Regions from separate parts of the Candidatus Pantoea symbiotica genome, predicted to be linked through region 3. Evidence: predicted binding sites of a transcription regulator. Region 3 holds the regulator's gene; each other region holds the start of a gene.

What was found. The regulator PurR, encoded in region 3, represses purine synthesis genes. The targets are predictions, from matches to a motif close to CANGCAAACGTTTGCNTG.
Positions count from the first base shown of each region.
Region 1: a site for PurR is predicted at 3,315-3,332, ahead of guaB (IMP dehydrogenase). Genes of this name have one in related genera too.
Region 2: a site for PurR is predicted at 4,571-4,588, ahead of purE (5-(carboxyamino)imidazole ribonucleotide mutase). Genes of this name have one in related genera too.
Region 4: a site for PurR is predicted at 1,713-1,730, ahead of gcvT (glycine cleavage system aminomethyltransferase GcvT). Genes of this name have one in related genera too.

Region 1 covers NZ_JBSZHR010000002.1:2,841,092-2,848,901, forward strand. The annotation lists gene ACXIZX_RS13825 (addiction module antidote protein) at 1-66, shown strand, start outside; gene guaA (glutamine-hydrolyzing GMP synthase) at 135-1,715, opposite strand; gene guaB (IMP dehydrogenase) at 1,788-3,254, opposite strand; gene xseA (exodeoxyribonuclease VII large subunit) at 3,424-4,797, shown strand; gene ACXIZX_RS13845 (M4 family metallopeptidase) at 4,849-5,874, shown strand; gene ACXIZX_RS13850 (protealysin inhibitor emfourin) at 5,859-6,185, shown strand; gene ACXIZX_RS13855 (con-10 family general stress protein) at 6,289-6,471, shown strand; gene ACXIZX_RS13860 (glucose/quinate/shikimate family membrane-bound PQQ-dependent dehydrogenase) at 6,558-7,810, opposite strand, start outside.
Region 2 covers NZ_JBSZHR010000002.1:861,630-869,439, forward strand. The annotation lists gene ybbA (putative ABC transporter ATP-binding protein YbbA) at 1-381, shown strand, start outside; gene ybbP (putative ABC transporter permease subunit YbbP) at 378-2,792, shown strand; gene purK (5-(carboxyamino)imidazole ribonucleotide synthase) at 2,916-3,980, opposite strand; gene purE (5-(carboxyamino)imidazole ribonucleotide mutase) at 3,977-4,486, opposite strand; gene ACXIZX_RS04520 (UDP-2,3-diacylglucosamine diphosphatase) at 4,618-5,334, opposite strand; gene ppiB (peptidylprolyl isomerase B) at 5,334-5,828, opposite strand; gene cysS (cysteine--tRNA ligase) at 6,051-7,436, shown strand; gene ACXIZX_RS04535 (AAA family ATPase) at 7,469-7,810, shown strand, end outside.
Region 3 covers NZ_JBSZHR010000002.1:1,597,279-1,605,088, forward strand. The annotation lists gene ACXIZX_RS08025 (MATE family efflux transporter) at 1-841, opposite strand, end outside; gene ACXIZX_RS08030 (riboflavin synthase subunit alpha) at 1,040-1,684, shown strand; gene cfa (cyclopropane fatty acyl phospholipid synthase) at 1,734-2,882, opposite strand; gene punC (purine nucleoside transporter PunC) at 3,194-4,396, opposite strand; gene punR (DNA-binding transcriptional activator PunR) at 4,507-5,418, shown strand; gene purR (HTH-type transcriptional repressor PurR) at 5,415-6,440, opposite strand; gene cydH (cytochrome bd-I oxidase subunit CydH) at 6,714-6,803, shown strand; gene ACXIZX_RS08060 (C40 family peptidase) at 6,860-7,651, opposite strand.
Region 4 covers NZ_JBSZHR010000002.1:3,130,526-3,138,335, forward strand. The annotation lists gene gcvP (aminomethyl-transferring glycine dehydrogenase) at 1-53, opposite strand, end outside; gene gcvH (glycine cleavage system protein GcvH) at 153-539, opposite strand; gene gcvT (glycine cleavage system aminomethyltransferase GcvT) at 561-1,658, opposite strand; gene ubiI (FAD-dependent 2-octaprenylphenol hydroxylase) at 2,166-3,368, opposite strand; gene ubiH (2-octaprenyl-6-methoxyphenyl hydroxylase) at 3,389-4,567, opposite strand; gene pepP (Xaa-Pro aminopeptidase) at 4,564-5,886, opposite strand; gene ACXIZX_RS15130 (YecA/YgfB family protein) at 5,937-6,518, opposite strand; gene zapA (cell division protein ZapA) at 6,689-7,018, shown strand; RNA gene ssrS (6S RNA) at 7,058-7,241, shown strand; gene ACXIZX_RS15145 (5-formyltetrahydrofolate cyclo-ligase) at 7,315-7,810, shown strand, end outside.

The DNA.
Region 1 (7,810 bases), 1.2 Mb from region 3:
CCTACCTTGACGACTCTCACGGAGATCACCCGTGCAGCAGGTGTACGGCTTATTCCACAACCTTAAATAGCAGATGTCATAAAAAAGCCCGCAATTAAGCGGGCTTCGTTTTTACGCAGTAATCAGAGCAGGATTTATTCCCACTCGATCGTCGCAGGTGGTTTACCTGAAATATCATAAACCACGCGGGAAATGCCGTTCACTTCGTTGATGATGCGGTTAGAGACGCGGCCGAGGAAATCGTACGGCAGGTGCGCCCAGTGCGCGGTCATGAAGTCGATGGTTTCCACCGCACGCAGTGAAACCACCCAATCATATTTACGACCATCGCCCATTACGCCAACAGAACGCACTGGCAGGAACACGGTGAACGCCTGGCTGACTTTGTTGTACAGGTCAGCTTTATGCAGCTCTTCGATGAAGATAGCGTCTGCACGGCGCAGCAGGTCGCAGTACTCTTTCTTCACTTCGCCCAGCACGCGCACGCCCAAACCTGGACCTGGGAACGGGTGACGATACAGCATGTCGTATGGCAAGCCGAGTTCCAGACCGATTTTACGCACTTCGTCTTTGAACAGCTCTTTCAGCGGCTCAACCAGGCCCATCTTCATCTCTTTCGGCAAACCGCCCACGTTGTGGTGCGATTTGATCACGTGCGCTTTACCGGTGGCCGAAGCCGCGGATTCGATCACGTCAGGATAGATGGTGCCCTGCGCCAGCCACTTCACGTCTTCCAGACGCAGTGCCTGCTCGTCGAATACTTCAACGAATACGCGGCCGATGATTTTACGTTTGGCTTCTGGATCGTTCTCGCCCGCCAGCGCATCAAGGAAGCGCGCTTCAGCGGCAACGTGCACGATGTTCAGGCCGAAGTGGTCGCCAAACATGTCGAGCACCTGCTCAGCTTCATTCAGACGCAGCAAACCGTTGTCGACGAACACACAGGTCAGACGCTCGCCGATGGCGCGGTGCAGCAGCATCGCGGTCACAGAAGAGTCCACACCGCCAGACAGGCCGAGGATCACTTTGTCTTCGCCAACCTGCTGACGAATACGCTCAACCGCATCTTCGATGATTTTGGCTGGCGTCCACAACGCTTCACAGCCGCAGATGTCACGAATGAAACGCTCCAGCATGCGCAGGCCCTGACGCGTGTGCGTCACTTCCGGGTGGAACTGCACGCCATAGAATTTCTTCTCTTCGTTGGCCATGATGGCGAACGGACAGGTTTCGGTGCTGGCAACGGTTTCGAAACCGGCTGGGATGGCGGTGACTTTGTCGCCGTGGCTCATCCACACGTCCAGCAGCGGTTTACCTGCTGCGCTAATCGCATCTTCGATGTCACGCACCAGCGCGCTCTGGGTCAGCACTTCAACCTGCGCATAACCAAATTCACGCTCGTTAGAGCCTTCTACCTTGCCGCCCAGTTGCATCGCCATGGTCTGCATGCCGTAGCAAACGCCCAACACAGGCACGCCGGCGTTAAACACGTATTCCGGGGCACGCGGGCTGTTCAGCTCGGTGGTGCTCTCCGGACCGCCAGAGAGAATGATGCCGTTCGGGTTGAACTGGCGAATTTGCTCTTCGGTGACATCCCACGCCCAGAGCTCGCAGTAAACACCCAGTTCGCGCACGCGGCGCGCAACCAGCTGCGTATACTGAGAACCAAAATCGAGGATCAAAATACGATGTTTATGAATATTTTCAGTCGTCATTGAGGCGTTTCCATTGGGATGGACTTAATAATAAAAGCGCCCGGCGGGTGCCGGGCGCTAAATTTTACGGGATTATGAACCCATGCGGTAGTTTGGTGACTCTTTGGTGATGGTCACGTCATGCACGTGGCTTTCATTGATGCCCGCGCCGCTGATACGCACGAACTCCGCTTTGGTACGCAGATCGTCGATGGTTGGGCAACCGGTCAGGCCCATGCAAGAGCGCAAGCCGCCCATCTGCTGGTGCACGATCTCTTTCAGGCGGCCTTTATAGGCAACGCGACCTTCGATACCTTCCGGTACCAGTTTGTCTGCGGCGTTATCGCTCTGGAAGTAACGGTCTGAAGAGCCTTTGGACATCGCGCCCAGTGAACCCATACCGCGATAAGATTTGAACGAACGGCCCTGATACAGCTCGATTTCGCCCGGAGACTCTTCGGTACCGGCCAGCATTGAGCCAACCATGACGGCCGCTGCGCCTGCTGCAATCGCTTTCGCGATGTCGCCAGAGAAGCGAATACCGCCATCAGCAATAACCGGAATTCCGGTGCCTTCCAGCGCGGCAACTGCATCAGAAACGGCGGTGATCTGTGGAACGCCAACGCCGGTAACGATACGTGTGGTACAGATTGAGCCAGGGCCGATACCCACTTTCACCGCGCTCACGCCTGCCTGCGCCAGCGCCAGTGCGCCTGCGCCAGTAGCGACGTTGCCGCCGATGATTTCCAGGTTCGGGTATTTTGCACGGGTTTCCCGAATACGCTGCAGCACACCTTCTGAGTGACCGTGTGACGAGTCAATCAGCAGCACGTCAACACCGGCAGCCACCAGCGCATCGACACGCTCTTCGTTGCCTGCACCAGCACCTACCGCCGCGCCTACGCGCAGACGGCCTTCCGCATCTTTACAGGCGTTAGGTTTACGTTCGGCTTTCTGGAAATCTTTAACGGTGATCATGCCCAGCAGGTGGAAGCTGTCATCAACAACCAGCGCTTTCTCAACACGTTTTTCATGCATTTTGTGCAGCACAACTTCGCGTGCTTCACCTTCTTTCACCGTTACCAGACGCTCTTTCGGGGTCATCACCGCAGAAACTGGCAAGGTCAGGTCGGTAACAAAACGCACGTCACGGCCAGTGATGATACCCACCAACTCGTTCTCGGTGTTCACCACCGGATAACCGGCGAAACCGTTACGTTCGGTCAGCTCTTTCACCGCCGCCAGCGCGGTGGTTGGCAGCACGGTTTGCGGATCGGTAACTACACCGCTTTCGTGTTTTTTCACCTTACGAACTTCATCCGCCTGGCGCTCAATTGACATGTTTTTGTGAATAAAGCCCAAACCACCTTCCTGCGCCAGCGCAATGGCCAGACCGGCTTCGGTCACGGTGTCCATGGCAGCAGAGAGCATTGGGATGTTCAGACGGATATTTTTCGTCAGTTGAGTGCTGAGATCAGCGGTGTTCGGTAAGACAGTGGAGTGAGCGGGAACGAGCAGAACGTCGTCAAATGTGAGGGCTTCTTTAGCGATTCTTAACATTGCAATATCTCCACCTGGGGGCGATTAAAACAGATAAAATATTGCCGCGGCATTATACAGGCCGAAACCGATTGCCTCCAGTGTTTTTTCAGAAAAAGTCTTGATCCTCAGGGCAAGCAATGTAGTATCAGTTGATTAACCCTCTGATTTAAAATTTGATCTACATCACATGTCGCTACCGCCAACCGCCAATATTTTTACTGTCAGCCGCCTGAACACCACGGTGCGCCAACTGCTGGAAAATGAGATGGGCCTGGTGTGGCTCAGTGCTGAAATTTCAAATTTCACTCAGCCCTCTTCCGGTCATTGGTACTTCACGTTGAAGGATGATGGCGCACAAGTGCGCTGCGCGATGTTCCGCAATAGTAATAGGCGCGTCACCTTCCGTCCTCAGCATGGCCAGCAGGTTTTAGTGCGTGCCAGCATCACGCTGTATGAGCCGCGCGGTGATTATCAGCTGATTATCGAAAGCATGCATCCCGCTGGTGAAGGCTTGCTGCAGCAGCAATTTGAACAGCTGAAAGCGCGTTTGGCTGCGGAAGGCTTATTCGATCAACAGTTCAAACAGCCGCTGCCGGATCCGGCGCGTCAGGTCGGCGTGATTACCTCCGCTACCGGGGCGGCGCTGCACGACGTACTACGCGTACTGCATCGACGCGATCCCTCCTTGCCGGTGATTATTTATCCAACGGCGGTGCAAGGCGTGGATGCGCCAGCCAGCATTGTGCGTGCCATTGAGCTGGCCAACCAGCGCGATGAGTGTGACGTACTGATTGTGGGCCGTGGCGGCGGTTCGCTGGAAGATTTGTGGAGTTTCAATGACGAGCGTGTAGCGCGGGCGATCTTTGCCAGCCGCCTGCCTATTGTCAGCGCCGTTGGGCATGAAACCGATGTCACTATCGCTGACTTCGTAGCGGATTTACGCGCGCCAACGCCTTCTGCTGCGGCAGAACTGGTGAGCCGTAACCAGCTCGAACTGCTGCGCCGTTTGCAGTCGCAGCAGCAGCGCATGGAGATGGCGATGGATTTCTATCTGGCACAGCAGCAGCGTCGCTTCACGCGCATCCAGCACCGTTTGCAGCAGCAGCATCCGCAGCTGCGTCTGGCACGTCAGCAGACTGCGCTCTTCCAGCTGCAGCGTCGTCTCGGTGAAGCTATGGACCAGCGCCTGCGTGTGGCTAATCGTCAGCAGGATCGCCTGCTGCAACGCCTCAATGCCCAGCAGCCGCAGGGACGTATTCTGCGCGCTCAGCAGCAGCTCCAGCAGTGGCACTATCGCTTACAGCAGGGCATGGAAAAGCAGCTCAATCACAATCGTCAGCGCTTTGGCACGCTGGCAGCACAGCTGGAAGGCGTGAGCCCACTGGCGACGCTGGCGCGTGGCTTCAGCGTCACTACCGACACGCAAGGTCAGGTGGTAAAGAAAACCCAGCAGCTCAGCAAAGGCGACTTGCTACGTACCCGGCTGGACGATGGTTGGGTGGAAAGCCAGGTTACCGCCCTCGAACCGCAGAAATCCCGGAGTCGCAAAGCACGTTCATAGTATGAAAACTATACTTTCTGGCACATTCGTTAAAAAGCCAGGGAGATTGGTATGTCTTACAGCGTTATCCCACCCTACATTCTGCGCAATATCATTGATAACTGCTCCGGCGCGCAACAAGACTACGCGCGCCGCACCCTCACCCACGTCCAGCACTTAATGGGCGAACACAATGCTAAACCGGCAAGCACCGCCACAGCGCAGCCTGGCACGGTGCTGCGGGCTATCTACGACGCCGAAGGAACACAAAATCTGCCCGGCACTTTGGTGCGCGATGAAGGCCAGCCGGGAAATGGCGATGTCGCAGCCGAAGAGGCGTGGAACTATCTCGGCATTACCTACGATTTCTTTTGGCAAACCTACCAACGCAATTCGCTGGACAACAAAGGCCTCAAGCTCGATGGCACCGTGCATTACGGTAAGGAGTACCAGAACGCCTTCTGGAACGGTCAGCAGATGGTGTTTGGTGACGGCGACGGCGAGATTTTCAATCGCTTCACCATCGCGCTGGATGTTGTGGCGCACGAGCTGACGCACGGCGTGACGGAAACCGAAGCGGGATTGATCTATTTTCAGCAGGCAGGTGCGCTGAACGAATCGATGTCTGACGTGTTTGGCTCGCTGGTGAAGCAATTCCATCTCAAGCAGAGCGCCGATCAGGCCGACTGGATCATCGGCGAAGGTTTGCTGGCGCAGGGCATCAACGGGCGCGGATTGCGATCGATGTCATCACCCGGCACCGCCTACGACGATCCGGTGCTGGGCAAAGATCCGCAACCAGCCGACATGGCTCACTACATCGAAACGCGTGACGACAACGGCGGCGTACATCTCAACTCTGGCATTCCCAATCGCGCCTTCTATCTCGCCGCTAAAGCGCTGGGCGGCTTCGCGTGGGAACAGGCGGGTCAAGCCTGGTACGACACGCTGTGTGATAAAACGCTGCCGCAGGATGCCGATTTCAGCACCTTTGCACGCTTTACCGTGCAGCACGCGAAACAGCGGTTCAACAACTCAGTGGCGGAGAAGATCCAATCCGCCTGGCAGCAGGTAGGCGTAACATGGACATCCAACTGACCGATGACGCAATCATCGAGCTGGCGCGGGAAGGCGGTATCGCTTTTATTCCCAAACTGCGCGGTGAGCGGCGCTTTGCGCTGGCGGAATTGCCGGAACCGCAAAAGCAGCGCGTCTGCGAGGTGCTGGAACAGGCGATGCCGCTGGGCGAACCGGAAGATCAGGCGGCAAACATCGGTCGCGGCGATCAGCGCTATTACCGTATTCAAATTTCCTACACCACACACCGAGAGGCGGCAAGTCTGGTGATTTTAATTCCCGAACAACTGGCACCACCCGAACTGCAATCGCTGTGGCGAGACGGCGAATAGGTTATCAGAGATCTCTCAAGGCAGAGCGTAACTGGTTGACTATACTCATTATGTGGCTAGCTAGTCCACGTCGAAGAAAACACCCTTAGATGAGGTCTCTGCTATGACACAAAAAAAGCAACGAGGTGGTGCCGGGAACTTTGCAGAGGATCCGGAGCGCGCCAGGGAAGCAGGTAGCGCTGGCGGCAAAGTCAGCGGGGGTAATTTCAGAAACGATCCTGAAAGAGCCAGGGAAGCTGGAAGAAAAGGAGGTCAAAAAAGCCGTCGCCCTTCCAAGCCGCAGTAATTAAGGTGCCTTAAAGGAAGTGTTGTGCCACGGATGGTTAAAAAAAAGGCCGACATCATGATGTCGGCCTTTCTCATCTTGAGAACTTACTTGCTGTCTGGCAACGCGTAAGCAATCACGTAATCACCACGGTCTGGCGACTGACGTGCGCCGCCTGCGGAGATCAGGATGTACTGTTTGCCGGTTTTCGGCGAAACGTAGCTGATTGGACCGCCCTGGCTGCCAACTGGCAGACGTGCTTTCCATACTTCTTTACCGGTTGAGCTATCGAAAGCGCGCAGATAGTAATCCTGCGTACCGGCGATGAACACCAGGCCGCCCTGCGTTGCCAGCGTGCCGCCTAAGGTCGGCATACCAATTGGCATCTTCGCGCGCATTTTGACACCAAACGGACCGGTATCTTCAACGGTACCAACCGGCACCTGCCACACGATCTGACGGGTTTTCATGTCAATCGCCGACAGCGTACCGAACGGCGGAGCCTGGCACGGAATGCCCAGCGGCGACATAAAGCGGTTTTTGTTAACCGCGTACGGTGTGCCTTTCAGCGGAACCGCACCCATACCAGTGTTGATGGCTTCGCCACCGTTGCTGGCTGCAGTCTTGCTGGTGTCTTGTGGGATCATCTGTACCCACAGGCCGAGACGCATGTCGTTAACGAACATGTACTGGTTGTTCGGGTCAAACGAGATACCGCCCCAGTTCATACCGCCCAGCGAACCTGGGAAGCTGAGGGATTTATCGGTATCCGGCACGGTGAACAGGCCATCGTAACGCATGCCTTTAAAGGCAATACGGCACGCCAGCTGATCAAACGGCGTTGCGCCCCACATATCCGACTCAGTCATTTTCTGGTTGCCGATATTTGGCATTTCCACTGAGTGCGGCTGAGTTTTGGTGTACTGCTCGTTCGGGATGTGACCCTGCGGCATCGGCAGCTCTTCAACTTTGGTCAAAGGCTTGCCGGTCAGGCGGTCCAGCACCCAAATCATGCCGGTTTTCGCCCCGATAACCACGGCTGGCTTATTGGTGCCATCCTTCATCGGGAAGTCTACCAGGCTCGGCTGCATTGGCAGGTCAAAGTCCCACAGATCGTTATGCACGGTCTGATAAACCCACTTCTGCTTACCGGTGGTGGCATCCAGCGCCAGGATTGATGCGCCGTAAGTGTGATCCAGTTTGGTACGGTTCGCACCCCACAGATCCACTGAAGAGCTTCCCATTGGCAGGAACACCGTGTTCATTGCCGGATCGTAAGACATTGGCGCCCACGAGTTCGGCGTACTGCGGGTGTAATCTTTACCCGGCATCAGCACCGCATTGGGGTCGTCGTTGCCTG
Region 2 (7,810 bases), 740 kb from region 3:
CTGAACGCGCTGGAAAACGTGCAGCTGCCGGCGCTACTGCGTGGCGACAGCGATCGCGAAAGCCGTGCGCAATCGATGGAGTTGCTTACTTTATTGGGCTTGAAAGATCGTCTGCATCATCTGCCGGCCCAACTTTCTGGCGGCGAGCAGCAGCGTGTGGCGCTGGCGCGTGCCTTTAGCGGCCGTCCCGGTTTACTGTTTGCCGATGAACCCACCGGTAACCTCGATCGTAAAACCGGCGATCGCATCGCCGATCTGCTGTTCTCCCTCAACCGCGATTTTGCCACCACGCTGATTCTGGTGACGCACGATGAACAACTGGCGGCGCGCTGCGACCGCCGCTTACGGCTGCGCGACGGCAAGTTGTGGGAGGAGTCATGATTTGGCGCTGGTTCTGGCGCGAGTGGCGTTCGCCCTCGCTGCTGATTGTCTGGATGGCGCTCACCCTTGCGGTGGCCTGCGTGCTGGCGTTGGGATCGATCAGCGATCGTATGGAGAAAGGCTTAAGCCAGCAGAGCCGCGACTTTATGGCGGGGGATCGCACACTGCGCACCACCTCGCCCGCGCCGGACGCGTGGCTGAATAAAGCGCGTGAAGAAGGGCTGTCGGTTAGCAGCCAGCTGCACTTTATGACCATGACGTTCGCACAAGAGACGCCGCAGCTGGCGGACGTTAAAGCGGTGGATGATGCCTATCCAATGTTTGGCACGCTGCAAACCGATCCGCCAGGCTTGCGTCCACAAGCGGGCACGGTGTTGGCTGCGCCGCGTTTGCTGGCGCTGCTGAATCTGAAAGTGGGTGATAGCGTGGATGTCGGCGACACCACGCTGCGCATTGCTGGTGAAGTGATTCAGGAGCCGGATGGCGGCTTCAATCCGTTCCAGACCGCGCCGCGTCTGCTGATGAATCTGGCTGACGTGGAGAAAACTGGCGCGGTGCAGCCGGGCAGTCGCCTGAGCTGGCGCTACAAATTCTCCGGCGAACCGGCACCGCTGGCGCGCTATGACAGCTGGATCGAACCACAGCTGAAAGCCGATCAGCGCTGGATCAGCGTTGATAACTCGGAAGATGCGCTGGGCCGCTCAATGCAGCGCGCGCAGCAATTTTTACTGCTATCGGCTTTGCTGACGCTGATGCTGGCGATTGCTGCGGTAGCGGTGGCGATGAGTCATTACTGCCGCAGTCGCTACGATTTGGTGGCGGTGCTGAAAACGTTGGGCGCAACCCGTAAAGCGCTGCAGCGGCTGATTATCGGTCAATGGCTGGCGGTGCTGCTGCTGGCGGCGATTGTTGGTAGCGCGTTGGGGCAGGGCATTGAAGTGATTCTGCTGCTGATGCTGAAACCGGTGCTGCCGGGCGCGCTGCCTGCGGCGAGTTTCTGGCCGTGGCTGTGGGCGATTGGCGCGATGTTTGTGATTTCGCTGCTGGTGGGTTTGCGTCCGTATCGCTTGCTGATGGCGACGCAACCGCTGCGCGTACTGAGGCGGGATGCGGTGGCGAACGTCTGGCCGCTGCGCATCTATCTGCCCGCGATGGCGCTGGTGGTGATTGGCTTGCTGGCGCTGCTGATGGGCGGCAGTAAAATGTTGTGGGCGTTGCTGGCGGGCGTGGTGATGTTGGCGTTATTGCTGGCGATGCTCGGCTGGGGCACCTTGCTGCTGCTGCGTCGGTTGGTGGTGCGCAATCTGGCGCTGCGCCTGGCGATTAACCGTCTGCTGCGTCAACCGGCGATGACGCTCAGCCAACTGGCGGCGTTTTCGCTGTCATTTATGTTGCTGGCGCTGCTGCTGGTGATGCGCGGCGATCTGCTGGATCGCTGGCAACAACAACTGCCGCCGGATAGCCCGAACTATTTCCTGCTGAACATCACCAAAGAGCAGGTGCCACAGGTGCGCGACTTCCTGAGTGAGCATCAGCTTAAGCCGGAAACCTTCTACCCGATTGTGCGTGCGCGCCTGACCGAACTGAACGGCAAAGAGGCCGATCCCAAGCTGGATAACGCGCTAAATCGCGAACTCAATCTGACGTGGCAAGCAGAGCGTCCGGATCACAATCCGCTGATCTCTGGCAACTGGCCGCCGCAGGCTGGTGAAGTGTCGATGGAAGTAGAGCTGGCGGATCGCCTCGGCGTGAAGCTCGGCGATACCTTGACCTTCAGTGGCGACACGCAGCAGTTCAGCGCCAAAATCACCAGCTTGCGTAAGGTGGATTGGGAAAGTCTGCGGCCGAACTTCTTCTTTATCTTCCCGCCGGGCGCGCTCGATCAACAGCCGCAAACCTGGCTGACCAGCTTCCGCATGGAGAGCAATCCGGCGCTGCTGGCGCAACTTAATCGCGCATTCCCGACGCTGAGCCTGCTGGATATCGGCAGCATGATGCGCCAGATCGGTCAGGTGCTGACGCAGGTGAGTCAGGCGCTGGAAGTGATGGTGGTGCTGGTAACGGTATGCGGCGTGCTGCTGCTGCTGGCGCAGATTCAGGTCGGCATGCGTCAGCGTCGGCAGGAGTTGGTGGTCTATCGCACGCTCGGTGCCAGCAAGCGCTTGCTGCGCGGCACGTTATGGTGCGAGTTTGCGCTGCTTGGCGTGGTATCGGGGATTGCGGCGGCGCTGGGCGCGGAAGCGGCGCTGTGGGGCTTGCAGCGCAAGATCTTCGATTTCCCGTGGCAGCCAGACTGGACGCTGTGGATCGCCTTGCCGATCGGCGGCGCGCTGCTGCTCTCGCTGTGCGGCGCCTGGCTGGGCATTCGACTGTTAAAACAGAAGGCGCTGTTCAGAAGCTTCAGTGCCTAAATTGTCGATGGTGGCGTAACCAGGTGCGCATTAATGCGCACCCTACGAAAACCCCACAGGAATGCGCGTTCGGCAAAATCACATCAATCTACGTAGGGTCGCCATTCATGGCGACCTGGCTAATCAAAGCTTCTCAACCGCCCACGCAATCCCGCTCGCATACGCTTGCGGCAGCAGCGGCACCAGCGCATTCAGCGCTGACGCCAGACGACCATGATCGCTATCGGTCAGATTAAGATGCCCAACCTTGCGGCCTTCACGCACCTCTTTGTCGTACCAATGCAGATGCACCAGCGGCTGTTGCAGCCACGCCAGATTCACATCGGTACCAATCAGATTCACCATCACCGACGGCGCAAACACCACCGGTTTTGGCAGCGCCAAACCCAAAACCGCACGCAGATGCAGCTCGAACTGGCTAATTGACGCGCCATTCTGCGTCCAGTGACCGCTGTTGTGCACGCGCGGTGCTAACTCGTTGATCAGCAGACCTTTTGGCGTAATGAAACACTCCATCGCCATCACGCCAACATACTTCAGCTCATGCATGATGGCGCTGAGCATCGCTTCTGCCTGCTGTTGCTGTGCGGCATCGGCCTGCGGGAAAGCCACGCTGGTGCGCAGAATGCCGTCCTGATGCAGGTTATGCGTCAGCGGATAAAACACCGTGCTGCCATCGTGTCCACGCGCGCCGACCAGCGACACTTCGCCGCTGAAATTAATGCCTTGCTCAACGATGCATTCGCCGTAGCACTCATCCGGCAGCGCATCGGTTTCGTTGGCGCGCAAGCGCCACTGACCGCGGCCGTCATAGCCGCCGGTACGACGCTTCACAATCGCCAGTTCGCCCAAGGTGCTGAACACGTTTGGCCACTCGGCTTTATCGGCCAGCAGCTGCCACGGCGCGGTGGCGAGGTTCAGCTGATCGAGCAGCTGTTTTTGCGTCAGACGATCGGCCAGGCGCGGGAAAATATCGCGATTCACAAAGGCCGGATGGCTCGCCAGTTCGCGGGTTAACGCGGTTTCCGGCCAGCGCTCAATCTCGGCGGTAATCACGCTTTCGGCGATCGGCAGCGCAGAAGGTTCTGCATCCAGCCCCACCGGATACACCGCGATGCCCAGCGGTTCACCGGCCTGGCGCAGCATGCGGCCTAACTGACCATTACCTAGTACGCAAACCGGCTTCATGCGTCCTCCCGCGGATCCGGGTTGTTCAGCACTTCATCGGTTTGCGTTTGACGCCAGTTGGCGATGCGTGTTGACAGCGCGCTGTCGTGGATCGCAAGAATCTGTGCCGCCAGCAGGGCGGCGTTGGCGGCACCGGCTTTACCAATCGCCAGCGTTCCAACCGGAATACCGCGCGGCATCTGCACGATGGAGTAGAGGCTATCGACGCCGCTCAGCGCCGCGCTTTGCACTGGCACGCCCAGCACCGGCACCAGCGTTTTCGCGGCCAGCATGCCCGGCAAATGGGCGGCACCGCCAGCACCGGCGATGATCACCTGAAAACCGTTGTCGGCGGCGGTTTCCGCGAAGCTGAACAGTTTGTCGGGCGTACGGTGAGCTGAGACCACTTCAACGTGGAAGGGAACATCCAGGCTGTTAAGAATTTCCTCGGCGAACTGCATGGTAGCCCAGTCACTTTTGGAACCCATGACAATGGCGATACGGGCCGGGGCGGCGTTGGATGACATGCGGTCAACTCCTGTGAATATACAAACGAACCTGGCCGGGCGGGCAGGCGAAGAAGGGCACAGAGAATAGCATGAGATGGCAGCAAGGAAAACGGTTGCGTAGGTGGAAAACGGGCATTTACGCCCGGATTTCAGAAGGGGAATTCGATCAGGCTGACGCCGCTGGCATCAAGCTGGATCATCGATCCGTTCTCATGCCATGCACCGAGTACCGCGCGCTGGGCGTTTTCGCCGTGCAGCGTGAAGGGGTGAATGGCGGGACGATGCGTGTGGCCGTGAATCAAAATCGGCACCTGCTGGTGCGTCATCGCGGCTTCCACTGCGGACTGATTGACGTCCATGATGCTGACCGACTTGTGCTGATTCGCCTGCTTGCTGCCATTGCGCATACGCGCGGCAATGCGCATGCGCAGACGCAGCGGTAACGCGAGGAACAGGCGCTGCAACCAGCGCTGATGCACTTTGGCGCGAAAACGCTGATAGCCTTCATCGTCGGTGCACAAGGTATCGCCGTGCATGATCAACACGCGATGTCCGTAGAGATCGAGTACCTTTTCTTCCGGCAGCAGCGTCATGCCAGAAACGCGCGCAAAACGCTGGCCGAGCAGGAAGTCGCGATTACCGTGGATGAAGTATTTCGGTACCGGCAAGGCTTTGAGCGCCGCAGCGATTTGCTGATGCAGCGGATTAGGATCGTCGTCGCCGATCCAGGCTTCAAACAGATCGCCGAGGATGTAAAGCGCATCGCAGGAACGCGCTTCTCCCTGCAAAAAATGCAGAAAACCGGCAGTAATTGCCGGTTCTTCATTACACAGATGCAGATCTGCGATAAACAGCGTGCGCGACATTACTCGCTAACAGTCACTTTCTGGATGACAACGTCTTCAACCGGAACGTCCTGATGCATGCCGCTGCGGCCGGTTTTCACCGCTTTGATTTTCTCAACCACGTCCAGGCCTTCAACCACTTCAGCGAACACGCAGTAACCCCAGCCTTGCAGGCTTTCGTCACGGAAGTTCAGGAAGTCGTTGTCTGCCACGTTGATGAAGAACTGGGCAGTGGCAGAGTGTGGAGCCTGAGTACGCGCCATCGCCAGGGTGCCTTTGGTGTTTTTCAGGCCGTTATTCGCTTCGTTGCGGATGTCTGCTTTGGTATCTTTCTGCTTCATGCCAGGCTCAAAACCGCCGCCCTGAATCATGAAACCGTTGATTACGCGATGGAAGATAGTGTTATCGTAAAAACCTTCCGCGCAGTATTCCAGGAAGTTCTTCACGGTAGCCGGCGCTTTGTCATCGAAAGTTTTAATTACGATATCGCCATGGTTCGTCTGGAAAGTGACCATTATTTTCTTCCTGTCAAGGTTGTCGTCAGTGTCGCTGCCGCGCCTGCAAGGCGGCGGGGCATTTTTGTAGACGCTTCTTATATCACAATTTCCAATAACGCGTCAGTAACCGGACGGCAGTTGGCAACCGAGCGATGCACAAGTCAGAAAAATACGGCACAATAACCGGCTACATTTTTATAATGTTCGAATCCCGCACACGTAAACAAACGGAACCGTTCAATGCTAAAGATTTATAACACCCTGAGTCGACAGAAAGAGGAATTCAAACCCATCCATGCCGGTCAAATCGGTATGTACGTGTGTGGTATCACGGTTTACGACCTCTGTCATATCGGCCATGGGCGTACTTTTGTGGCATTCGACGTGGTGGCGCGCTATCTGCGTTACGTGGGCTATCAGCTGAAGTATGTGCGTAACATCACCGATATCGATGACAAAATCATCAAGCGTGCCAATCAAAACGGTGAAAGCATTGAAACGCTGACCAACCGCATGATCGCCGAGATGCACAAAGATTTCGCCGCGCTCGGCATTCTGCCGCCGGATCTGGAGCCGCGCGCGACACGCCATATCGATGAGATCATCGAGCTGGTCGGCACGCTGATTGAACGTAAGCACGCGTACGTGGCGGACAACGGCGACGTGATGTTCGACGTGATGAGCGATAAAGATTACGGCGTGCTGTCGCGTCAGGATCTGGAGCAGCTGCAGGCCGGTGCACGTGTCGAAGTGGCGGATGTGAAGCGCAATCCTATGGACTTCGTGCTGTGGAAGATGTCTAAAGCCGACGAACCGGCGTGGAACTCGCCGTGGGGCAACGGTCGTCCAGGCTGGCACATCGAATGTTCGGCGATGAACTGCAAACAGCTCGGCACTCATTTCGACATCCACGGCGGCGGTTCCGATCTGATGTTCCCGCACCATGAAAACGAAGTGGCGCAATCCACCTGTGCGCACGATGGCCCGTATGTGAATTACTGGATGCACTCCGGCATGGTGATGGTTGATCGCGAGAAGATGTCGAAATCGCTGGATAACTTCTTCACCGTGCGTGATGTGTTGCAGCATTACGATGCCGAAACCGTGCGTTACTTCCTGATGTCGGGCCACTATCGCAGCCAGCTCAACTACGGCGAAGATAACCTCAACCAGGCGCGTGCCGCGCTTGAGCGTTTGTACACCGCGCTGCGTCATACCGATGCCAACGCCACGGCGGCGGGTGGCGAAGAGTTTGAGGCGCGTTTCCGTCTTGCGATGGATGACGACTTCAACACGCCGGAAGCCTATTCCGTGTTGTTCGATATGGCGCGTGAAGTTAATCGTCTGAAGATCGAAGACAAAGCGTCTGCTGATGCGCTGGCGGCGAAACTGCGCCAGATCGCTAACGTGCTCGGCATTCTGCAGCAGGATCCCGAGTTGTTCCTGCAAAGCGGTGCGCAGGTGAATGTCGATGAAGTGGCGGAAATCGAGCATTGGGTGAAAGCCCGTTCCGACGCGCGTGCAGCCAAAGATTGGGCGCAGGCGGATGTGGCGCGCGATAAGCTCAATGAGTTGGGCGTTATCGTTGAGGATGGGCCTCAAGGTTCCAGCTGGCGACGCAAATAACCGGAGAGGGCGAGAAATCGCCCTTTTTTATTATGGCGATTGAACAGATTCATATTCACGGCTTCCGCTCGGTGCGCGATCTGACGCTACCGCTGCAGCAGCTCAACGTGGTGAGCGGCCCGAACGGCTGCGGCAAATCCAACCTGTATAAAGCGGTGCGACTTCTGCACGAAGCGGCGAGCGGACGTTTAGCGCTGGCGCTGGCGGAAGAGGGCGGCATTCAAAAAGCGATGTGGGCGGGCGGATTGCGGCGCGGCGATCGTCGGCACGATCCCAAACGTCTGGCGCTGGCGGTGGTAATGGACGATATGGATTATCAGCTCGATATCGGTTTTCCTGAGCCGCTCGTCACCAGCATGTTCAATCTCGATCCG
Region 3 (7,810 bases):
TGAAGTTGAGCGCAATCTGGTGCCCGGCCACTTTGACGATGCCGAGTGGTGATACTAGAAGCGCAACCACGGCAAACAGTGTCACCTCAAAGAACAGCGCCAACGCCACTGGCAAACCCAGCGTGAACAGGCGTGACAAGATTGCGCGTGACGGCGCGGACCAGCGCGTTTTCATGCGGATATCGCGCATGCTTGCCATGCGTTTCACCCAGAAGCGCATTACCAGGAACATCACCCAATATACCGATGCCGTCGCCACACCGCAGCCGACGCCGCCTAAGGCCGGCATACCGAAATGCCCGTAAATGAAGACATAGTTGAGCGGAATGTTCACCATCAGTCCGAGAAAGCCGAGCAGCATCGCCGGTTTGGTTTTCGACAAACCTTCACACTGGTTGCGCATCACCTGGAACAACAGATATCCCGGTGCGCCCCACAGCAACGCATGCAGGTATCCTTCGGCTTTGGCGGCCAATTCAGGATCGATGTCATGCATGGTGTTAATCAGATAACCGGCATTCCACAGCACCACCATAATCAGTAGCGCAACGGCAATTGCCATCCAGTATCCCTGGCGCACTTGTTCCGCGATACGTTCGCGTCGTCCTGAACCGTTGAGTTGCGCAACGGTAGGCGTCAAAGCCAGTAGAAGACCATGACCAAACAGAATGGCGGGAAGCCAGATAGAGGTGCCGACAGCAACGGCGGCCATATCCGTGGCGCTTACCGCACCGGCCATAACAGTATCTACAAATCCCATCGCCGTCTGGGCCACCTGAGCAAGGATGACCGGGATCGCGAGGGCCAGCAATTGACGCGCTTCTGTAAAATACTTCTGCACGTTACACCTGCTTAATTAAAGAAGAGAGCGGGGCTAAATCCCCAAAGAATGCGCGGCATAGTGTAGCGGCAGCGCTGGCTTCCGCCAAACGTTGATCGCATTTTGTTTAGCAATTTGTGTAAAGTTGGAACTCCGCCAAATTAAGCTGCCGCCAACAAGCTGTGATAAACTGACGCAAAATTTGCAGAGGCTGAGATTATGTTTACTGGAATTGTGCAAGGCACGGCAGAAATTGTCGGCATTGAAGAGAAAGATCTGTTTCGAACCCATATTGTGCGCTTACCGGAGGATCTGTTACCGGGACTGGCGCTTGGCGCATCGGTGGCACACAACGGCTGCTGCCTGACCGTAACCGAGATTAACGGCGATTTGGTCAGCTTCGATCTGATTAAAGAAACACTGCGCATTACCAACCTGGGTGAATTAAAGGTGGGGGATGTGGTGAATATTGAGCGTGCAGCGAAGTTCAGTGATGAAATTGGCGGCCATTTAATGTCTGGCCATATTATGACCACGGCGGAAATCTGCAAAATCATCCAGTCTGAAAACAACCGCGAAATCTGGTTTAAATTACAGGACGCCACGCAGATCAAATATATTCTGCACAAAGGTTTCGTGGGTATCGATGGAATTAGTTTGACCGTTGGCGACGTGACGAAAAGCAAATTCTGTGTGCATTTGATTCCGGAAACGCTGGAGCGCACCACTTTAGGCGCGAAGAAGTTTGGTCATAAGGTCAATATTGAGATTGATCCGCATACGCAGGCCATTGTGGAAACGGTTGAGCGCGTATTAGCGCAGCGTGAAGCCGCTGCACTGGCGCAGATTGCTGGCGCAGAATAATACCGTTAAAAAAGGCGCCATGCGGCGCCTTGATTCATTTGAAAGCTTATTAACGCGCAACGCGTAAACCGCCATCCTTGCCACGACTGAATACTACCTGCCACAGCTGAATATCACGGGCACGAAACGCACCGGCGCAGGCGTTGAGATAATAGTCGAACATTCGTTTAAAACGTTCGCCATATTTCTCAGCCAGCTGCGGCCACGCCGCCTGAAAACGTTCATACCATGCCATTAACGTCGTATCGTAATCTGCGCCAAAGTTATGCCAATCTTCCATGACGAAATGTGGCTCACTGGCGTCAGCGATTTGACGCACTGACGGCAAACAACCGTTCGGGAAGATATATTTATCAATCCACGGATCGACATTCATATCTGTGGTGAGGGCGCCAATGGTGTGCAGCAAAAATATGCCGTCTGGTTTGAGGTTGCGGTCAGCAACATCAAAATAAGTGGCATAGTTTTTCGGCCCGACATGTTCAAACATACCGACAGAAACGATGCGATCATATTGATTATTCAGGTCGCGATAGTCCTGAAGTAATATAGTCACATCCAGTCCTTCACAGCGTTGTTGTGCCAGTTTTTGTTGCTCAGCTGAAATAGTCACGCCATGCACCGTGACGCCATAATGGCGCGCGGCGTATTCTGCCAGTCCACCCCAGCCACAACCGATATCCAACAACGTCATGCCCGGTTCAAGTTGCAACTTGCGGCAAATCATATCCAGTTTGGCTTGCTGCGCGTTTTCCAGGGTATCAGCATCTTTCCAGTAGCCGCAGGAATATTGCATATAAGGATCAAGCATCAGTGAGAATAGATCATTACCAAGGTCGTAATGCTCTTTACCCACAATCCAGGCGCGTTTTTTTGATTGCAAATTAGTGAGACGCGCGGCGGCGATGCGCAACGTATCTTTAAAATGCCGGGGTAATTGTTTATCCAGATGGTGTTTTAAAACGCGATGGAAGAACATATCTAGCTGTTCGCACTCCCACCAACCATCCATGTAACTTTCACCTAATCCGAGCGATCCTTCCTCAAGAACGCGTTTAAAAAAATCTGGATGCTTTACCTGAATATCCCAGGGACGAGTGCCATTAACTGCAATATCAGCCCGCTCTAGCAGTTCATTGACGATCCGATACCAGTGGTTTTCTTCAAGGCTCACTTCTTCTATAACAGATGAACTCATAGCTTCTCCATCACCTTCCGATCTGAACCTGAGAAAAAGAATAGCCAATTTCCCAAGACCTGTGAGAGAACTCACGGAAAATCCGTGCGCCAGAAATCCGACGTTGTACGACGTAGTACAGAGGTATGAATTTGAGCAGAAAAGTGGGTCGCCGCACCGGATAATGTGCAGACGCCATCCCGCGACAGTGTCGCTAAAGGTATTACATTTATATTATTGATTTAATACAGAATTACTGACCCACAGAGTATATGCTCACGTGGGTCAATATTCAACGGGTTATCGTTAGTTTGCTAACGAAAATCATTGAGTCAGAGATTATCTTCGCAGGGACGGGAAGTGTGGGCAATATCACTTTGTGCGTTTAGCGATCGCTGGCAGACAAAGCCCGCCCACGCCAGTACCACGGTGGCGACCATCACTAACGTGGTGTTGAACAACGCCTGTTCAAGGCCGGCGGAGACCAGCAGGCTGGCAACAAAGCATAATCCTAACTGGAATAAGTTCTGTAATCCTGCGGCTTTACCGGTGGCGTGCGGGAAGGGCGCTAATGCGCTAGCAACCACAATCGGATAGATCGCACCATTGGCCAGCGCCATGCCGCAGAAGGGCATCAACAATACAAACAGCGGCGCTGAGGGCATCAGGGCGATGACAAACAAACTCAGGATGCTCAGGCTATACAACACCAGCAACCACGGCAGCAGTTGCGCGCCCTGATAACGATTTAACAGCGTGCGGCAGCCAAAGCCACCAATCAGAAATGCAATGGTCTGCGGAATATAGCTCAGGCCAATATCGCCCGGCGTCAGGCCAGCAGCGGCGAGAATGAAAGGTGATCCCGTCAGCCAGGCGAAAAAGCTCGCCGAACACGCCGAGTAGATCAAGACGTTACCGCTGTAAACGCGGGTGCCCAGCAAGGTCAACCATCCAGGTTGTTTGCCTGCCGCAACTTTCTCGCGCTTAGGCGAGGTTAACTGCAGCGTACCGATCAGCAACACCACGGCAACCAGCGTCAATGTGATAAAGATGCTGCGCCAGTGGAAGTGGCCGATAAGCCAGGCGCCGAGCAGCGGTGCCAGCGCCGGAGACAGCGCAACCAGCGGCATAATTGTCGCAAACACTTTATTGGCTTTGGCTTTTGGATAGTGATCCACCACCAGCGCCTGCCAGCTCACGGCAGCAGCACACACGCCAATCGCCTGCACAAAACGCAGCGCCAGCATCAGGCGGACATCGGTCACCCAAAGCATCCCCAGACAACCAAGGGCGAAGATGGCTAAACCGGCCAGCAAAATTGGTTTACGCCCGTAACGATCTGACAGCGGCCCCCAAAATACCTGGGCACAGGCGAAACCGCCGAGAAACAGACTCAGGCTGGCGCTAATGGTGCCAGGTGCGCTAGCGAAATCACGCTGCATATCGCCAAAGGCAGGTAAATACATATCCGTGGCAAGAAAGCCGAGCATGCTGAGCACGGCAAGATAAGGCATAAATGCTTTAGACGACAACATGTTGATTCTCTTTTGGGCAGGTTGAACGCCGGGGAGTGTAAAAGGATGCAACGCGCTTTGTGAAACGCTAATATTTGCATAGTGCTGTTAAATTTTTTGAAGGCAAAATTATGTGGTCAGAATATGCGCTTGAAGTGGTGGATGCGGTGGCGCGCACTGGGAGTTTTAGTGCGGCAGCGCAGGAGCTGCATCGTGTGCCTTCTGCCGTCAGCTATACCGTACGACAGCTGGAAACCTGGCTGGCAGTGCCGCTGTTTGAGCGTCAGCACCGCGAAGTGGTGATGACACCCGCGGGCGAGCATTTTGTGCGTGAAGGGCGATCTGTTATCAAAAAAATGCTGGCAACCCGTCGACAGTGTCAGCAACTGGCAAATGGCTGGCGTGGGGAGCTAAGTATCGCGGTTGACTGCATTGTTAAACCGCAGCGCACGCGGCAGTTAGTGAAGGATTTCTATCGCCATTTTCCCGATATGGAGCTGATTATCAGCTACGAAGTGTTCAACGGCGTATGGGATGCATTGGCTGATGGCCGGGTTGATGTGGCTATTGGCGCAACCCAGGCGATTCCGGTGGGCGGACGTTTTGCCTTTCAGGATATGGGCGCACTGAACTGGCGTTGTGTAGTGAGTCCCGATCATCCACTGGTTAACAGCAGGGAGCTGGATGATGAAACATTGCGGGCATGGCCATCGCTGGTGCTGGAAGATACCTCGCGTGCGTTGCCGCGCCGTATGACATGGACGCTGGATAATCAGCGACGTCTGGTGGTACCAGAATGGGAAACCGGAATGGATTGTTTGCTGGCAGGATTGTGCGTTGGAATGGTGCCGGGCCATCTGGCACGTCCGCTGCTGGATAGCCATAAACTGGTCGAACTGGCACTGCCGCAGGCCTTTCCGGACAGTCCGTGCTGCGTCAGCTGGTCAGAACAGCGCGCGTCACCGGCGCTGGAGTGGTTACTGGCTTATCTCGGGGATGCCGAAACGCTGAACCACGAATGGCTCAGCGAAGTGTCTGCTTAGCGGCGATAGTCGCGGAACGGACCGTACGCCACCGAACGGCGCTCAATCAGCGTTGGCTGAACCTCAATGGTTTGCGGATCTTCACGCTTGCTGGTGATGCGATCCAGTAGCATTTCCAGCGCTTTTTCACCCAGTTCGGCTTTTGGCTGATGCACGGTGGTCAGCGCTGGCGTGAAATAGCGCGCGTTGCGCACGTTATCGTAGCCGATGACCGAGATATCCTGCGGTACGCGCAAGCCCATCTCATCAGCAGCGCAAATCGCGCCCATCGCCATAATATCGCCGCCGCAGAACACCGCCGTTGGGCGCTGTTTCTGATTTAAAATCTGCTGCATCGCCTGATAGCCCGATTCAGGCTCAAAGTCGCCCTGAACTACCCATTCAGGACGCACCGTAATGTCCGCTTCGTTCATTGCCTGCAGGAAGCCAGCGTGACGGCCGCCGCCGGTGTTGCGCTCCATCTGGCCGGGAATGGCACCGATATCGCGATGACCGCGTTCAATCAGATAACGCCCGGCGAGATAGCCGCCCTGAAACGCATTGTCCTGCACGGTATCGGTGAAGTCACCGCGCGATGCACCCCAATCCATCACCACCATGGGAATGTTGCGGTTCTCTTCCAGCATCTGTAGCAAATCGTCTGGATACTCAGAACACATCACCAGCAAGCCATCGACGCGCTTTTGCGCCATCATTGACAGGTAAGCACGTTGCTTTTGCAGATCGTTATGCGCGTTGCCGAGAATCAGCGTGTAGCCGCGTTCGAAACAACGGTTCTCCACCGCTTCGATAATTTCAGCGAAATAGGGCGCTTCGCTGGAGGTCGCCAGCAAACCTAAGGTTTTGGTGTGATTAACTTTGAGACTACGCGCCACGGCACTGGGCGAGTAGTGTAATTCTTTGATCGCTTCCCATACGGCGTTACGCGTCTCTTCCGCAACGAAACGCGTTTTGTTGATGACATGCGAAACCGTGGTGGTTGAGACACCCGCGCGTTTTGCGACATCTTTAATTGTTGCCATGAAAATGGTACTCCTGGGCTTATCGCAACTTACTGATAAGTATATTGTTAAACGTTTGCGTCTGCTAATGCTTTTATAGCCCAAAAAGCAGGCGAAATGGTGTGTTTTAGCAGGCGAAATCACTTCATCACGCTGTAAATACAGCATGCGCAAAATCTGTTGCGCAACGAAAGGCGGCGATTCTAGCAAGCTGGCGCGGATAACACGAGATTTTTGCCCATTGCTGTGCGAAAATCGCTTTAACCCTAATAATTGTGTGACTAAGGAGTTGTAATGAATACCGACCTGAAGCTGGCGCTAATGACCACTGTTGGCGCACTGTTGATGATTATCGCCTTCAGCTTTACCGCGATCATGCATTAACAAAAAAGCCGGAGCTGAGAACAGCATCCGGCTTTTTTATGATTGTTGCGCAACAGCTAGCGAATAGTTTTTGGCGTCATCATACGACGCGCGCCCACATAGTGTTTTTGCCAGTAATCCTCACCCAATACGCTAATCTGAATATCTTTGCCGGTACGCGGCGACTGAATGAATTTCCCGTTGCCGAGATACACGCCAACATGATCGGCAGTGCCGCGATTATTGATGCGGAAGAACACCAGATCACCTTTCTCCAGCATTTCACGCTTAATCGGTGCCGCATCGCGCAGGTGATACATCTCATTGGCGGTGCGCGGGAATTTGAATTTCACCAGATCTTTATAGGCGTACCACACTAAGCCGCTGCAGTCGAAACCGGTGTGTGGCGAAGTGCCGCCCCACTGATAAGGTTTGCCGAGTTGGCCCATTAATTTGGTCATCGCCGTTTCACGCGCCTTTTGATAACGCTGGCGGTGCGCCTTACTCATTTTGATGCCGGTCAGCGCTAATGCTTCATCATCGACGGCGATCTCAGGTGTTTTCTTCGCTAAACGTTGATGACCGTATTTCTTAGCAGAGAGTTTCAGCGGGGATTTTTTGCTGGTGGTTTTATGCAGCGCAGTTTCTGTTTTGGTCTGTTTTTTGAGTTTGAATTTTTGAACAGCAGTCAGGCGCGATTTTTTGGTGGTGGTTTTCACCGGGCGTCGTTTGCGGCGCTCGTCTTCACGTGCGCTCTTTTTCTCTGCTTTAAGCGAACTGGCATTAACGGGCGCATGCGGAGATGCAGCAGCCACATTAAAAAACAGTTGGGCGAAAGCCAGTATGAAAAGCGTTATTAGTAGACGCATAATCCGGTTACAGGTTAAGCAGGCTGAATGAAAGCAGACTGCGTTAAAGTGAGAGAAATCTGATCAAGCGATCAGCGCCGAGGCAATTCTAATCCACTTTTTTTCCAAAAGGTAAGGCCTTTTTCCATTAATATGTTACCAGATTGATTCTGTAGCAAA
Region 4 (7,810 bases), 1.5 Mb from region 3:
TGGCGCTCAATGAAAGCACCGTTGTGTTCAAGCTGGCTGAGAGTCTGGGTCATTTGCAGTAAATCCTGAATCGGGCTGGGTTACAAAAATGGCGTTAAATCAGGCAGATAAAAAAGAAGGTGGCGCAGCGCGTCACCTTCTAAAACTACCGGTTACTCGTCGATCGCGGCTTTGTAGGCATCAGCATCCAGCATAGCGTCGAGCTCTGACGCGTCGCTGGCTTTGATGCGGAACAGCCAACCATCAGCGTATGGCGCGCTGTTCACCAGCTCTGGCGAATCGCCCAGTTGGTCATTTACCGCAACAATTTCACCGCTCAGTGGCGCATAGATGTCTGAAGCCGCTTTCACCGACTCCGCAACAGCGCAGTCATCACCGGCCGCGAAAGTGGCGCCAACGTCTGGCAGATCGACAAACACCATATCGCCCAGCAGTTCCTGTGCGTGTTCGGTGATACCCACAGTAAAGGTGCCGTCGGCTTCTTTACGGACCCACTCGTGGCTATCGCGGTATTTCAATTCACTTGGCACATTGCTCATTGGCCATTTCTCCTGAAAAAATTACTGGGCGACCGGCTTACCGGCGCGAACAAAAATCGGTTTGGTGACGTTTACTGGCATTTCACGGTTGCGGATTTCCACAATCGCCTGCTCACCAATTCCGGCCGGCACACGCGCCAGCGCGATGCTGTAACCCAAGGTTGGTGAGAAGGAACCACTGGTAATAATACCTTGCTGCGGCTGACCTTGTTGATCGGTGAAACGCACCGTTAAGCCGTTGCGCAGCACGCCTTTTTCGGTCATCACCAGGCCAACCAGCTTCTCGGTGCCGTGCTCGCGCTGCGCCTGCAGGGCATCACGACCAATGAAATCGCGATCGGCAGGTTCCCAGCTGATGGTCCAGCCCATATTGGCGGCGAGCGGCGAAACGCCTTCATCCATCTCCTGACCGTACAGGTTCATGCCCGCTTCCAGACGCAACGTGTCACGCGCGCCGAGCCCCGCCGGTTTGACACCTGCGGCCAACAGCTGCTGCCAGAAAGCGGCGGCTTCAGTAGCAGGCATGGCAATCTCATAACCCGCTTCGCCGGTGTAACCGGTGGTGGCGATAAACAGGTTTTCTTCCTGCACGCCAAAGAAAGGTTTCATCCCGGCAACAGCATCACGCTGAGCGGCGCTAAACAGCGTTTGTGCTTTCTGCTGCGCGTTTGGACCTTGGACCGCAATCAGCGCCAGATCGTCACGCTCGGTCAGCTCCACGCCAAACGGCTGCGCATGCTGTTTAATCCACGCCAAATCTTTCTCACGCGTGGCGGAGTTCACCACCAGACGGAAGAAATCTTCGCTCATAAAGTAAACAATTAAATCATCAATGACGCCAGCGGAGGCATTCAACATACCGGTATAAAGGGCTTTGCCCGGCTGGGTCAGCTTGGCGACATCGTTCGCCAGCAGATAGCGCAGGAATTCGCGGGTACGTGCGCCGCGCAGATCGACGATGGTCATGTGGGAAACATCAAACATGCCGGCATCGTTACGCACCGCGTGATGCTCATCCATTTGCGAGCCGTAATGTAGCGGCATCATCCAACCGTGGAAGTCCACCATGCGCGCACCGCTTGCCTGATGCTGTTCGAATAGAGGCGTTTGCTGAGTCATAACCATCCTGTGAATACAAGTGAGTGTGACGCGCCTGCGTCGCCTTAGCAGGCTGACGCAAACGTTCTCTTTATGCTGAAGTTATCACCTAATGCGGCAATTAACCATGAGGAAAACGAGGGCGAAACACTACCACCTTTCAATGAGCCACCGAACAGCCACCAGCATAAATCACTGCGTTATTGTGATTAGCCTCGCACAAAATACGACTAAATTACTTTCATGCAGCAAATTGAGGGAATAGACGCCACAGGTTTAAGAAATGGTCCGGCATGTGAATGGTTATTGCATGAATTAATCTAATGCGAATTAAGGGGTAAAATTAGAATAAATCAAACGAGGCGCGATTGCGGTGCAGCGCTGCATCATTGCGGTGCAGCAAAGAAAAATGGGGTTGATTTGGGCGTAATGAGTGTCAGTTGAACGGTCGCCATGAATGGCGACCCTACGGAGTTTGGGGGGAGTTTGTAGGGTGCGCATTCATGCGCACCGGGGATACAAAGGTGATTAGCGTATCCAGCTGGGTAGATCGTTAAGCCCCATCGCCTGTTTCAGCATCAGCGGTTTGACGCCCGGCAAAGTATCGGCGAGCTTGAGGCCAACATCACGCAGCAGCTTTTTCGCCGGATGGGTGCCGGCAAACAGTTCGCGGAAGCCTTGCATCCCCGCCAGCATCATCGCCGCGCTGTGCTTGCGGCTGCGCTCATAGCGACGCAAATAGAGATGCTGGCCGATGTCTTTGCCTTCCTGATGTAGCCGGCGAATTTCACCAATTAATTCAGCTGCATCCATAAATCCAAGATTCACGCCCTGCCCGGCCAGCGGATGGATGGTGTGGGCGGCATCGCCGACCAGCGCCAAACGGTGCGCGGCAAAGTTACGCGCATAACGCGCTGTTAGCGGGAAGGTTTTACGTTCGCTCTCGACCTGACACAAGCCAAGGCGCATATCAAATGCCACCGACAACTGTTGATTAAATAGCACTTCCGGCATCGATTGCACGCGCGCCGCTTCCTGTGGCGAGAGCGACCAGACAATCGAGCATAAGTGCGGATCCTGCATCGGCAGGAACGCCAGAATACCGTCGCCATGGAACACCTGACGCGCAATGGCATCATGCGGCATATCGGTGCGGATGTTTGCCACCAGCGCGTGATGTTCGTAATCCCAGAAGGTCAGCGGAATATCCGCTTTGTCGCGCAGCCACGAATTCGCGCCGTCGGCAGCCACCAGCAAACGAGCACTCATCATGCTGCCATCTTGCAGGGTAATAAAGGCTTCGTTATCGCCAAACGCCACTTGCTGTAACTGTGCCGGGGCAAACAGCGTGATATCGCTGCTCTGACTGGCGCGCTGCCACAACGCGCTGTGAATCACTTCATTTTCAATGATATGACCGAGATGCGATAATCCCTGCTGCTCATCATCAAAGCTGATCGATCCGAAGCTGTCCTGATCCCACACTTCCATGCCGTGATAGGCGCAGGCACGCAGCGCCAGAATGCTCGACCAGACATCGAGCTTTTGCAGCAGGCGCTCGCTGGCAGCGTTGATGGCGGAGACGCGAATCGACGAATTGGCCGCCGGATCAAACTGTGGCTCGGGTGCTTTTTCCAGCACGGCAACGCGTAAGCCGCTGCCTTGTAGTCCGCAGGCGACGGCCAAGCCCACCATGCCGCCTCCGGCAATTGCCACATCAAAAGTTTGCATTGCTGCCCCTTAATTCGTGCTTAACGCTTAACCCAGCCGAGCGTGCGTACGGCAAGTGGATTTCGTAGCCAAGGCAGATGGTCCATTGCCACCAGCCCAAGATTTCGTCCTGCTACTAACGGCGCATAGCGGTTAGCAAACAGTCGGACTAAACCGTCAGTGACGCCAATAGTGGCGGCACGATCGGGCTGACGTCGCGCGGCAAAATGCTGCAATACCGCGAAACTGCCGGGATCTTGCTGCTGACGATGTGCGCCCGCCAGCGTTTCCGCTAGCGACATCACATCGCGCAGACCCAGATTGAAGCCTTGTCCGGCAATCGGATGCAGCGTTTGTGCCGCGTTGCCCACCAGCGCCAGACGATGTGTCACCTGACGTTCGGCGGTTTGCAGCGCCAGCGGATAATGCTCGCGTTGACCGGTGTGCGTGAAACGCCCCAACCGCCAGCCAAATGCGCGCTGCAGTTCTTGCAGGAAAGTGGCATCGTCCCACTGCTTAATGGTTGCTTGCGCCTCAAGCGGATGGCACCACACCAGTGACATGCGATTGCCGGACATCGGCAACAACGCCAGCGGGCCGTGCTCGGTAAAACGCTCAAAGGCGCGGCCCTGATGCGGCAATTGCGTCGACACATTGGCAATCACCGCTAGCTGCTGATAATCGTCGCGCTGCCAGGTGATGCCGCAGGAAGCGCCTAAAGGGGAACGCGCACCGTCGGCGGCCACCAGTAATGCGCCTTCCAGTTGTTCGCCGCTGTTCAACATAACCTGCACGTTATCCGCCGTACGCGATACCGAGGTAACGTGATCCGGGCAGCGCAGCGTGACGCCTGGCGCTTTCTGCAGGCGTTGAAACAGTCGCTGGCCGACATCAAACAGTTCGACCACCTGGCCGAGCGCGGGAACCTGATGATCTTGTGCTTTAAGCGAAACAAAGCCGGTATGACCGCGATCGGAAACGTGAATATCGGTAATTGGCGTGGCGCAATCGGCCAGCGAGCGCCACAGATCGATATCCGCTAACTGCTGGCAAGTACCTGCCGCCAGAGCAATCGCGCGTCCGTCGAAGCCGGGATGTGCGCGGCTATCGGGCTGGCTGCGTTCAATCAGCGTAACCGGCAGTTGGCCTTGCGTCAGATGTGAAATCGCCAGCGCAAGGGTCGCACCGGTCATGCCGCCGCCGGCAATCAAAATGCTCATGCGTGACGTGCCGCCGCCATCAAGGCTTCAATCGCGTCGGCGTCTTTCACTACGCTGTCGGTGAGATTTTCGTTGCCGTCAGCGGTGATGACGATGTCATCTTCGATGCGAATGCCAATACCGCGATATTGTGCCGGCACTTTGGCATCTGGCGCGATATACAAGCCTGGCTCAACGGTCAGCACCATGCCCGGCTCAAGTAAGCGGTCGCGGCTTGGCGTGCCGTAATGGCCAACATCATGCACATCCAGCCCCAGCCAGTGGCCCAAACCGTGCATGAAGAACGGACGATGCGCCTGCTCTTCAAACAGCGTATCGATGTTGCCATCCAGAATGCCGAGATCGACCAGCCCGGTGATCATGATGCGCACCACTTCGTCATTGACGTCATGGATGCTAATGCCCGGACGGAACATCGACAGCGCTTTGTAGAGCGAGGCCAGCACGATGTCATAGATAGCCCGCTGCGGCTCGCTGAAGGTGCCGTTGACCGGGAAAGTACGGGTGATATCGCCCGCGTAGCCGTGGAATTCACAGCCAGCGTCGATCAGCACTAAGTCGCCATCGCGCATCTCACATTCGTTTTCGGTGTAGTGCAGAATGCAGCCGTTTTCGCCGGAACCGACAATGGTGTTGTATGAGGGGAAACGCGCGCCGTGGCGATTGAATTCGTGATGAATTTCGCCTTCCAGCTGATATTCAAACATGCCGGGACGACAGGCTTGCATCGCTCGCGTATGCGCCAGCGCGCTGATTTTGCCGGCGCGGCGCAGAATCTCAATCTCTTCCGCACTTTTGAACAGGCGCATTTCATGCACCCACGGACGCCAGTCAGTAACCGTATCCGGCGCACTGAGGTTCTGACGGAAGCCGCGACGCAGTTTTTCCAGCGCGCTGAACACCAGCCGATCGGCTTCTGCGTATTCGCCCTGCGCGTGGTAAACCACATCCAGACCGTTAAGCAGTTGATGCAGCTGCTCGCCAATGTCATCCCACGGCAACGCACGATCTACGCCCAGTTTTGCGGGGGCCGCATCTTGTCCCAGACGACGGCCAAACCAGATTTCAGCGGTGAGATCGCGCACGCGATTGAACAGCACGCTGTGATTGTGCTTATCATCGCTTTTAATCAATACCAGCAGCGCCTGCGGTTCGTTAAAACCGGTGAAATACCAGAAGTCACTGTTTTGCCGAAAGTTGTATTCGGTGTCGTTGCTGCGCGTCACTTCAGGTGCAGCAAAAATCAATGCAGCGCTGCCTGGCGCCATGCGGGCAATCAGCGCCTGACGACGTTGTTGAAACGTATCCAAGGTAATCATGTTTGCACTCCCTGTTGAAGACGGGCCACAACGCGCCCGCATTGACGCGCTTAGTGTAATGTAGGTTTCTGTACTTCTGGTGCGGTTGGCTGATGCTGGCGCGTGAAGGTGTCGTGGCACAGCAGAGCGGCAACCCGCACGTACTCAATCACCTCTTCAAGCGACTGCTCCAGCTCTTCCTGATCTTCATCTTCGTCATAGCCAAGCTGTGCGATAGTGCGCAGATCGTCAATCGCTTCACCGGTTTCACCGGTCACTTTCTCCAGCTTAGGCTGAGTGACGCCCAAACCGAGCAGGAAGTGGTTTACCCAACCGGCCAGTGCATCCGCGCGATCGAATACCGTGATGTCATCATCTTCCGGCAACATCAGCTGGAACATAAAGCCTTCGTCTTCCAGCGTGGTCGCCAGGCTTTCATGCAGCGCTTGCAACGGCTGAGACAGGCTCTGCGAAAACGCCATGCCTTCGTTGGTGAGATCGTGAACCATGGTTTTCCAGCTGGTATCCTGATTGCCGCCGCACAGAATCCCGGAAAGAAGACCATGCATTTCGGCTGGTGTCATGCCCACGCCCTGCTGTGAAAGGGCCGCGGCCAGCGTGTTGTAACTCGGCGTTGCGTTCTGTAAAGACATAAGCTTTGGTCGTCGTTGGCGGAATAAGTTCGTGTTATGCTACCACCAGGTGCCTCTGGGTTTCCAGAAAAGGGGTTGTAACTTATAACTCGGGTATATATAGTTTCGCACCTCCCAACCCATTGACCGGTAAGGGAGATGCGATCGAAGTAATCAGTTAGGATGGTGGCATGTCTGCACAACCAGTAGATATTCAAATTTTTGGTCGTTCGTTAAGAGTGAATTGCCCGCCTGAACAGCAAGATGCGCTGAATCTGGCCGCAGAGGATCTCAATCAACGGTTGCAAGATTTAAAAGTTCGCACTAGAGTCACCAATACAGAGCAACTGGTGTTCATCGCCGCGTTAAACATCTGCCACGAGTTGGCACAAGAGAAAGGTAAGACGCGCGACTATGCAGCAAACATGGAACAACGTATCCGCATGCTGCAGCAGACCATTGAACAAGCGTTAGTAGAGCAAGGTCGCATAACTGACCGCCAGGGCCCTAATTTTGAATAACACTTCATGGTCCTCATGCTAGAGTGACGGTGAAGTAAATTTTCTCTGAGATGTTTGCAAGCGGGCCAGTCCCCTGAGCCGATATTTCATACCAACAGAATGTGACGCTCCACAATTTGTGCGCATGCTCGGTCCGTCCGAGAAGCCTAATAGTTGTGACGGCATGTTCACCTTGAACCAAGGGTTCAAGGGTTACAGCCTGCGGCGGCATCTCGGAGATCTCCATTTAGTTCCAATCTGCATCCCCCGGTTCGCATGATATAGTGCTGGAAACAGCCCAATCTGCCGGGGATATCATGTCAGCGCCCTCACTTCTCGACCGTCAAGAAATCCGTCAGCACGTGCGCCATTTGCGCCGCAATCTCACGTCTGAACAACAGGAACAGGCCGCCGATCAGTTGGCTGAACACGCCATCAACATTGCGCCGATCGCTAATGCCCAACGCATTGCGCTGTTTTTGTCTGTCGATGGAGAGATCAACACCCGCCCGCTGATCGCCAAACTGTGGCAGCAGAAAAAGCAGGTCTATTTACCGGTGCTCCATCCCTTCTCGCCTGGCAATCTGTTGTTTATCCGTTACACGCCAGAAACTTCACTCACGCCAAATAAGCTACGCATTCCGGAACCGCCGTTAGACATCACGCAGTTGGCAACGCTGGATCAACTCGATGTGATGCTGGTGCCGCTGGTGGCGTTTGATCATGCGGGTCAACGTTTGGGAATGGGCGGCGGATTTTACGATCGCACGCTGCAACACTGGCAGCAGCATGGTTTTCTTCCGGTGGGAATCG